DNA from 2 places in the Paenirhodobacter sp. CAU 1674 genome. Region 1 is predicted to be linked to the other one. Evidence: riboswitches for the same ligand, from Rfam matches in the RefSeq annotation. Region 1 holds a riboswitch; the other holds the start of a gene.

What was found. Region 1 has a riboswitch for thiamine pyrophosphate ahead of thiD (bifunctional hydroxymethylpyrimidine kinase/phosphomethylpyrimidine kinase). Riboswitches for the same ligand answer to the same signal wherever they lie in the genome.
Region 2: linked by a shared signal. The riboswitch ahead of thiB (thiamine ABC transporter substrate binding subunit) and the one ahead of thiD (bifunctional hydroxymethylpyrimidine kinase/phosphomethylpyrimidine kinase) in region 1 are both predicted to bind thiamine pyrophosphate.

What each region holds. Positions count from the first base shown of each region.
Region 1 covers NZ_JARHUH010000005.1:145,347-149,700, forward strand. Annotated here, with positions in the region: gene P2G62_RS08910 (thiazole synthase) at 1-23, opposite strand, end outside; gene thiS (sulfur carrier protein ThiS) at 27-221, opposite strand; gene P2G62_RS08920 (FAD-dependent oxidoreductase) at 218-1,201, opposite strand; gene thiD (bifunctional hydroxymethylpyrimidine kinase/phosphomethylpyrimidine kinase) at 1,198-2,001, opposite strand; TPP riboswitch at 2,065-2,169, opposite strand; gene P2G62_RS08930 (hypothetical protein) at 2,276-3,169, opposite strand; gene irrA (iron response transcriptional regulator IrrA) at 3,413-3,829, opposite strand; gene fabA (bifunctional 3-hydroxydecanoyl-ACP dehydratase/trans-2-decenoyl-ACP isomerase) at 4,014-4,354, shown strand, end outside.
Region 2 covers NZ_JARHUH010000004.1:221,516-225,869, reverse strand. Annotated here, with positions in the region: gene P2G62_RS07770 (ABC transporter permease subunit) at 1-1,206, opposite strand, end outside; gene thiB (thiamine ABC transporter substrate binding subunit) at 1,182-2,165, opposite strand; TPP riboswitch at 2,201-2,304, opposite strand; gene P2G62_RS07760 (cytochrome b/b6 domain-containing protein) at 2,478-2,951, shown strand; gene aroC (chorismate synthase) at 3,036-4,136, shown strand; gene P2G62_RS07750 (glutathione S-transferase family protein) at 4,343-4,354, shown strand, end outside.

The sequences.
Region 1 (4,354 bases):
TCGACCCCGTAGAATACCGGCATCGCTCAGCCTCCCTGCATCGGGGCGACAACTTCGATCCGGTCGCCTTCAATTACCGGGGTCGTTGCGCGCAGGGGAACGGGGACGAAATCGCCGTTGCGGGCGGTGGCGACCTTCTGGCCGAAGCCCTGCTCGGTCAGCAGGTCGGCAAGGGTGGCGGCGGCGGTCTGTCGCGCCGCGCCGTTGAGGGTGATGTTCATGCGCTGACCTCGTCCATGAAAGCAGGGGTGATGCCGGTTTCCAGATGATCGGCGGCCATCGCGGCCACCGCGGGCGCCAGCAGGAAACCGTGCCGATAAAGCCCGTTGGCATACAGCGTCGCGCCGCGCCGCCGCAGCCGGGGCAGGTTGTCGGGAAAGGCCGGGCGCGCATCGGCGCCGGTTTCCAGCACCTCGGCCTCGCCAAAAGCCGGGTGCAGCGCATAGGCGGCCGACAGCAATTCCAGCACCGAGCGTGCCGTGACAATGCCGCGCCGGTCGCTTTCGATCATCGTGGCGCCCAGCATGAAGATGCCGTCGCCGCGCGGCACGATATACAGCGGGATGCGCGGATGCAGCAGCCGCACAGGACGCGAGAGCGTGACATCGGGGCAGCGCAGCACCAGCATTTCGCCGCGCACGCCGCGCAGGTCGGTCAGCGCATCGCGGGCCGCAAGGCCGCGCGCGTCGATCTGCACGGCGGGGGCCGGGGACGGGGGCGCGCGGTGGAAGGCCACATCCCGGGCCCGCAACCCGTCGCGCAGGGCGGTCAGGGCGGCGCGGGGGGACAGGTGCGCCTCGTCCTCGAAAAACAGCCCGGCACTGAAACGGCCGGCCAGGTCCGGCTCCAACGCGGCGATGCCCGCGGCATCCAGCGGCCGGTGGCCCCGGCTGCGGCGGGCGAAGCGGGCCAGTTCGCCCTGATCGCGCGCGAGTGCCAGTACCAGCGTGCCATTGCGCCGGACCGTGCCGGTGTGGCGATCCCACCAGTCGATTGCGCCAAGGCCCAGCCGCTCGACCGGTTCTTCGGCGGATTCGCGTTCGCAATAGGGGGCGAGCATGCCGCCCGCCCACCAGGAACAGCCATGCGGGCCGGGCGTGGGTTCGGGGTCGACCAGTTCGACGGGGTGGCCGCGTGTGGCCAGTTCGGTCGCGATGGCCAGGCCCATGACGCCCGCGCCCAGAATGCGGAAGGGTTTCATGCCGTGTCCCCCCAAAACTGATGGAAATGATGCACGGGCCCGTGGCCGGACCCGACCTGCAGGCGGTCGGCGGCGGCAATGGCGCCTTGCAGGTAGCGATGCGCGCGGGTCACGGCCTCGGGCACGCTTTGGCCCTGCGCCAGCCCGGCGGCGATCGCGGCCGACAGCGTGCACCCCGTGCCATGCGTGTTGCGGGTGGCGCGGCGCGGCGCGGTCAGATCCAGCCGCGCAGGGCCCAGCAACAGATCGGTGCAGGTAGTCCCCGGCGCATGGCCGCCCTTCATCAGCACCCAACTTGGCCCCAGAGCGCGCAGCAACTGGCCCTGCACTTCGCGGCTGGCGATGTCGGTGGCGGCGGGCTGATCCAGCAGTTCGGCCGCCTCGGGGATGTTGGGGGTCAGCACGGTTGCCAGCGGCAGCAATTCGTCCCGCAGCGCGGCAATCGCCTCGGCCGCCAGCAGCCGGTCGCCCGATTTCGCCACCATCACCGGATCAAGGACCACCGGCAGATCGCGCCCGCCCAGCCCTTCGGCCACCACGCGGATCACTTGCGGATCGCCCTGCATCCCGATCTTGACCGCGTCCACCGCCAGATCGTCGAATACCGCCTCGATCTGGGCGCGCACGATGGCGGGCGGCAGGGCTAGAACGGCGGTGACGGCGCGGGTGTTCTGCGCGGTGATCGCGGTCAGGACGCTGGCGCCATAGCTGCCCTGCGCGGAAAATGTCTTGAGATCTGCCTGAATCCCGGCGCCACCGCCGCTGTCAGACCCCGCGATGGTCAATGCAATTGCTGTCACGTCGCCCCCATATCGACCGACAGACGGATTCGGGGGCTTGGGCACGGCAGAAGGCTGCCATGCTTCACTGCGCTACCCGTTCCCTCCGCCGGTATTAACCGGATCAGGTTCGATGGGTTGGCTGCCGCCTCTCAGCCCCGGTCGCCCGGGGCACCCCAACGAGTAAGTGCGGCTACCTTAGGGGCCGGCGGGGGGATCGGCAAGGGGGCAAGAACGGGGCGCCGGAATGCAAAAGGCCGCCCGAAGGCGGCCTGTCGCGTCAGTTTCGAAGGGCTCAGAACTTCCAGCCGAGCGAGATGTCCCACACCCCATCGTCGACGTTGTCGCCATCGAAATAGCCCAGCTGCGCATAGGCGCCGCTCCAGAAATTGTAATCGGCGCTGACGCCGTAAAGCGTGGTCGAAGCGACGTCCAGAACGGTCGCGGTGACTTCAAGCTGCGGCATGACCTTGTAGGAACCCCACAGCATGACGGCGGTGTCATCGAAATAGGAATCGTCGCCATTGCTGAGCCCAAGGCCGACCGAATAGAGATCGGTCTCGACGCCGCCTTCGGCGTGCACCAGCGTGCCGTTAGCCGACTCGCCGTCAAAATGCTCCACGCTGCCCGAAGCGAACCACATGCCTTGGGTATAGGTCGCGCCAAAGCCGAAGACGTCCACGTCCTCTTCGTCCGAGAAGCGGTGATAGGAGGCGCTGGCCTTCACGGCGCCGAAATCGCCATCATAGCGCAGGCCGATCGGGGTTTCGTCCGACTGCAGGTAGGCAACGTCCACCAGACCGTCGGTCAGGATGCCCGCTTCGAGCGAGAAGAACCGCGAACCGCCGATGTCGGGAACGCGGGTATGGTCCTTGAGGGCCGAGCGCGGAACACCGAAGCTGAACTTGTGGTTGCCGGTGGTGTAGGTCAGCGCGCCATAGAGCGCGGCTTCCGAGGTGTCTTCGAAATCAAGGCCGAACAGGCCGAAATCGAAGCCAAAGCCGCTTGCACCCGGGGCAACGCTGATGTCGAAGTCGCCGATGATGCCCGACGCGTCTTCGCCATCCGAGGTCAGGTATTCGTATTCGATATAGCCCTTGCCGGTGACGCCTTCGGGCAGAGATTGTGCCGAAGCCATGGCCGGGACGCCGAGCGCTGCGAGAGCGAAGAGAAAGTGCTTCGTGTTCATGGTGGATCTCTTTCTTGTAACAAATTTGATCCCACTCTAGCCGGAAAAACGGCGTTTTCCGAGGGGAAGTGCAGGGGGGCGGGAATTTCTGCGCGCGCTGTTGCTCTTGCCCCACACGCCGCCGTGATCGAATTGCGGCGATCGGGCCACGGCGCGGTGGGGTGGATATGCAAAGGCCGGGCTGGGGCCCGGCCAGACATGTGCGATTTCGCAGGAATGATTTGGGCGGGAAGCCCGCGCCGATCAGACCTTGCGGACGCGGATCACCACGTCGACGCGGGTCACCTCGGCGCCGGGGGGCGCCTTGGGAATTCGGGCCAGTTCCAGTTCCTCGGCGGGGGCGTCGGAAATCCGGTTCTCGCCCTCCCAGAAGAAATGCGGGTGATCGTCCATCCGGGTGTCGAAATAGGATCGCGTCGCGTCGACGGTGATTTCGTGCATCAGGCCGGCATCGCAGAACGCGCGCAGCGTGTTGTATACGGTGGCCAGCGACACGCGTTCGCCCGCGTCATGCGCCGCGGCATAAAGCCCCTCGGCCGTCACATGGCGGTTCATGCCGTCGCCGATCAGAAGGGATGCCAAAGAAAGGCGTTGGCGCGTCGGGCGCAAACCCCCATCGGCGAGCCATTTCTGGCCACGTTCCATCTCAAGTTCAGTCATCGCTTTGCGTCTCCCTGTGACATTATATGCGCGGCCAGTGCCTTATTTCAATGGCTTTCCCGGATCAGAGCCTTGAAAGGCGGCGTCGGGTGTTTCGCGGGGTCGCAGGGGGCTGCGGGCCTTGCACGCGCGCGGGTGCGGGTGTTAGAGGGGGAGGACAGACCACTGGGGGGGACACAGGCCGATGACGGGCTTTCCGACGAGCTTCGACCGGGACGATCTTTTGAAATGCGCACGCGGCGAGCTGTTCGGGCCGGGCAATGCCCAGTTGCCGGCGCCGCCGATGCTGATGATGGACCGCATCACCGAAATCTCGGGCGATGGGGGCCTGCATGGCAAGGGCCATGTCGTGGCCGAATTCGACATCACCCCGGACCTGTGGTTCTTTGAATGCCATTTCCCCGGCAACCCGATCATGCCGGGCTGTCTGGGGCTTGATGGGTTGTGGCAGCTGACCGGGTTCAACCTGGGCTGGCGCGGCTGGCAGGGGCGCGGCTATGCGCTGGGCGTGGGCGAGGTCAAGCT
Region 2 (4,354 bases), on a different contig from region 1:
CAGCAGTCGCACGACGAAGGGCAGGCTCAGCGCCGCATTGGCCAGCAGCGTGACGGGCAGCGCCAGCGTGGCGGGATTGACGAAGGGGCGGGCGATCAGGAACAGCCCGGTGCCCAGCACCAGCGAAGAGGCCACCATCGGCAGCATCGCGGCGCCTTCGGCCCAGCGGTGGCGGGGCGCGGCCAGCGACAGCGGCAGGGCGAGGGCAAGCGTCAGCAAAGTCGAGGCGGCGGCCAGCCCCAGCGAGGTTGCACAGGCGCGCCAGATTGCGGGGCTCAGGTCCGGCAGCGCGGGCAGCCCGCGCGCCACGATCGCGCCGATCGGGGTCAGCAAAAACGCCGCGGCGCCCGCGATGGCCAGCAGATCCTGCACCAGCAGGGCCCTGCCGCCGCCAAAGCGCATCGGCGCGCGGTCCAGCCCTGCGCCGAAGGCGGGCGGTGCGGTCAGGCGGCTGGCAACGGCCAGGGCTGCAAGGCAGACAAACACCTGCACCAGCGCCAGGCTGGCCGCGCGGCCCAGATCGAAATCGAAGCGGAAGGCCTGATAGATTGCCAGTTCGACCGTGGTGGCCCGTGGCCCGCCGCCCAGCGTCAGCGCCACCGCGAAAGAGGTCAGGCAGACCAGAAAGATCGCCAGAAACGTGCCGGGCAGCACGCTGCGCAGCATCGGCCATTCAAGGTGACGCTGCACCTGCGCCGGGCCGAAGCCAAGGCTTGCGGCCAGCCGCATCCGTTCCGCCGGGATCGCCTGCCAGCCGTGCAGGATCATCCGTGTCGCCAGCGGCAGGTTGAAGAACACATGCGCCAGGATCACCCCATGCGCGCCATAGATCGTGAGTGTGGGCAGGCCTAGGGCCTCGAGCCCCGCGTTCAGCGCACCGCGCCGCCCGAAGATCGCGATCAGCCCGATCACGGCCACGATGGTGGGCAGGATGAAGGGCGCCCCCATCAGCGAGATCAGCACCGAACGCCCGGCAAAGCGACGCCGGTTCAGCGCGCGCGCGACCGGCATTGCCAGCAGGCACGACAGCGCCGCCGACAGCGCCGCTTGCCACAGGGTGAAACGCAGCGCCGCCAGATCGGCGCCGCGCAGCGCCGAAAACCCCCCGGCGCGGATCACCACCGCACCGAGGGGCACCAGCACCAGCCCCGCCACCAGGGCGGCGGCCAGCGCGGGCAGGCTTATTTCGCGAAGGCGGCGAGCCATTCGTCCAGCGCGGGCTGACGCAGGGCCTCGGCCTCGGTCTCGTCAAAGAAGATGGTCTTGTCCGGGCGCGGCAGGGCCGCGAATTTCTCGGGCAGGAAACCGGGTTTGATGATGGCCGGGTAGGACCAGTTCGCGGTGGCGATCATGCCCTGGAACGCGTCGGACAGGATGTAATCCATGAATTTCTGCGCCAGCTCGGGCTGGTCGGTGCCTTTCAGCTGGGCCGCGACCTCGGTCAGGAAATAATGCCCCTCGGGGAAGATCGCGGCGACCTTGGTGTCGTCATCTTCCGCGATCAGGTGATAGGCGGGCGAGGTGGTGTAGCTGAGCACCATGTCGACCTCGCCATCGGTGAACAGCCCATAGCTTTCCGACCAGCCCGGCGTGACGGTCAGCACCTTGGGCGCCAGTTTCGCCCAGGCCTCGGGGGCCTTGTCGCCATAAACGCCCTTGACCCACAGCAGCAGCGCCAGCCCCGAAATCGAACTGCGCGGGTCCTGAATGGCGATTTTCAGGCTGTCGGGGGCATCGAGCAATTCCTGAAACGATTGCGGCGGGTTGGCCAGCTTCGTGCGGTCATAGACGAAGGCGGTCTCGCTCCAGTTGAAGGGCAGGAAGGTGTCGTCTGTCCAGGCGATCGGCAGCGTCAGGGCGCCGGTGTCCTGCCCGTGCGGTGCAAACAGCCCGGTGGCGCGCGCCCGCGCGGTCACATCGGTATTGAGCCCGATCACCACATCGGCCTCGGTCTTGTCGCCTTCCAGCAGGATGCGCGGCAGCACATCGCCCGCCACGAATTTCAGGTCGCAGGCACAGACCTCTTCGAAGCCCTTCTCGATGGCCGGCCCCGGCCCCCATTCAGAGGTGAAGTAATCGGGCGCATAGACTGTGAGCACGGGCTTTTCATCGGCCACCGCAGCGGTTGCCACAAAAAGACCCGCAAGCATCAGAGTTTTCTTCATTCTCGTCTCCAAGGCTGACGGGCGGAGACAGGCCGGAACGTGCCGGATACCTTCCCTCCGCCGGTCTTAACCGGTTCAGGTTCAACGGGTTCGCATCATGCATCTCAGCCCTGTCGCCAGAGCACCCCGAGGTGAGACGCAAGATAACGTAGCACGGGAAAGGTGCAAGGGGCATGCGCGCGTCGGGGCTGCGGCTCTGCGACAAAAATACTCGGATTTGCACCTTGCCTTTCGCCCCCTCGGGCGCAACACTGAAACTGGCTGGACAAACCGCAACAGGCCGCCCGGTGTCGGCGGCAATGAGGATGTCCCATGCGCCCGCTTCCCGATACGTTCTCCCGGCTGCAACGGGCCCTGCACTGGGGCATGGTGGCGCTGATCGCCATCAATCTGGCGCTTCCGCAGGCGATGGGCGGGCGCGGGCTGGCACTGGGGGTCTTCCCCAGCGAAGCCCAGCATATCGTGATCGGCTGCACGGTGATGGCGCTGGCGGTGCTGCGGCTGCTGCTGCGACTGACCCGGGGTGTGCCGCCCGAGCCGCTGGGCGCGCCGCGGGTCTTTCGCGTGCTGGCGCGGCTGGGGCAATGGGTATTCTACGCGCTGTTCTTCGCGATGCCGCTGAGCGGGCTGCTGAGCTATTATCTCGACGATCCGACGGCGCGACTGCTGCATGCCGAAATCCTGCGGCCGCTGTTCTGCCTGCTGATCGCGGTGCATGTTTGCCTGGCGCTGGCGCATCAGTTCGTGTGGCGCACCGACATGCTGGGCAAGATCATTCGCGGCTGAGCCCCGGGGCGGGGCGCCAGACGCGCCCGCAGCGGATTGAATTGCGGCCCCACGCTTGCTAGAGCAGCCCAAAGGGAGGCGTCGATGTCCTATAACAGCTTCGGTCACATGTTCCGCGTCACCACCTGGGGCGAAAGCCACGGGCCTGCGCTGGGGGCCACGGTCGATGGCTGCCCGCCCGGCATCGCGCTGGATGAGGCCTTCATCCAGCAGTTCCTCGACCGGCGCCGTCCGGGCCAGTCCAGCATGACCACCCAGCGTCAGGAACCCGATCAGGTGCGCATCCTGTCGGGCGTGTTCGAAGGCAAGACCACCGGCACGCCGATCCAGCTGATGATCGAGAACACCGACCAGCGCAGCAAGGATTACGGCGAGATCGCCCGCCAGTTCCGCCCGGGTCACGCCGACATCACCTATCACCAGAAATACGGGCTGCGCGATTATCGCGGCGGCGGGCGGTCGAGTGCGCGGGAAACCGCGGCGCGGGTGGCGGCGGGTGGCGTGGCGCAGGCGGTGCTGCGCCAGTTGGTGCCGGGGCTGAAGATCACCGGCTACATGGTGCAGATGGGGGTGAAGCAGATCGACCGGTCGCGCTTTGACGCCGATGAAATCCTGCGCAACCCGTTCTTCATTCCCGATGCCGCCGTGGTCGATGAATGGGCCGATTACCTGGGCGCGATCCGCAAGGCGCACAGCTCGGTCGGGGCCTTGATCGAGGTGGTGGCCGAGGGCTGCCCGCCGGGCCTGGGCGCGCCGATCTATGCCAAGATGGATACCGACCTTGCGGCCGCGATGATGTCGATCAACGCCGTGAAAGGCGTCGAGATCGGCGAGGGGATGGGCGCGGCTCTGCTGACCGGCATCGAGAATGCCGACGAGATCGTGATGGGCCCGGAGGGGCCGGAATACCTGTCGAACCACGCGGGCGGCATTCTGGGCGGGATCACCACCGGCCAGCCGATCGTGGTGCGGTTCTCGGTCAAACCGACCTCGTCGATCCTGACGCCGCGCCGCTCGATCAACACGGCGGGTGAAGAGGTCGAGGTGGTGACCAAGGGCCGCCACGACCCCTGCGTCGGCATCCGCGCGGTGCCGGTGGCCGAGGCGATGATGGCCTGTGTGATCCTGGATCACCTGTTGCTGGACCGCGGCCAGACCGGCGGTGTGCGCGGGGAAATCGGGTAAGGGGGGCGCTGCCCCCCTCGGGCCTTGCCCTCACCCCCCCGGGATATTTTGGCCAGAAAGAAGGGATCGGCCCGGGGGCCGGGGCAGGGCGGCACGGCGCGTCGAGCAGGTAAAACAGGCGGGGGCGCGGGCCACGCTATCCTGACATATTCTGACAGCCGGAGCTGTGCCATACTGCCCCTGACGGTTCCAGACAGGAGGCTAGGATGCTGACCCTT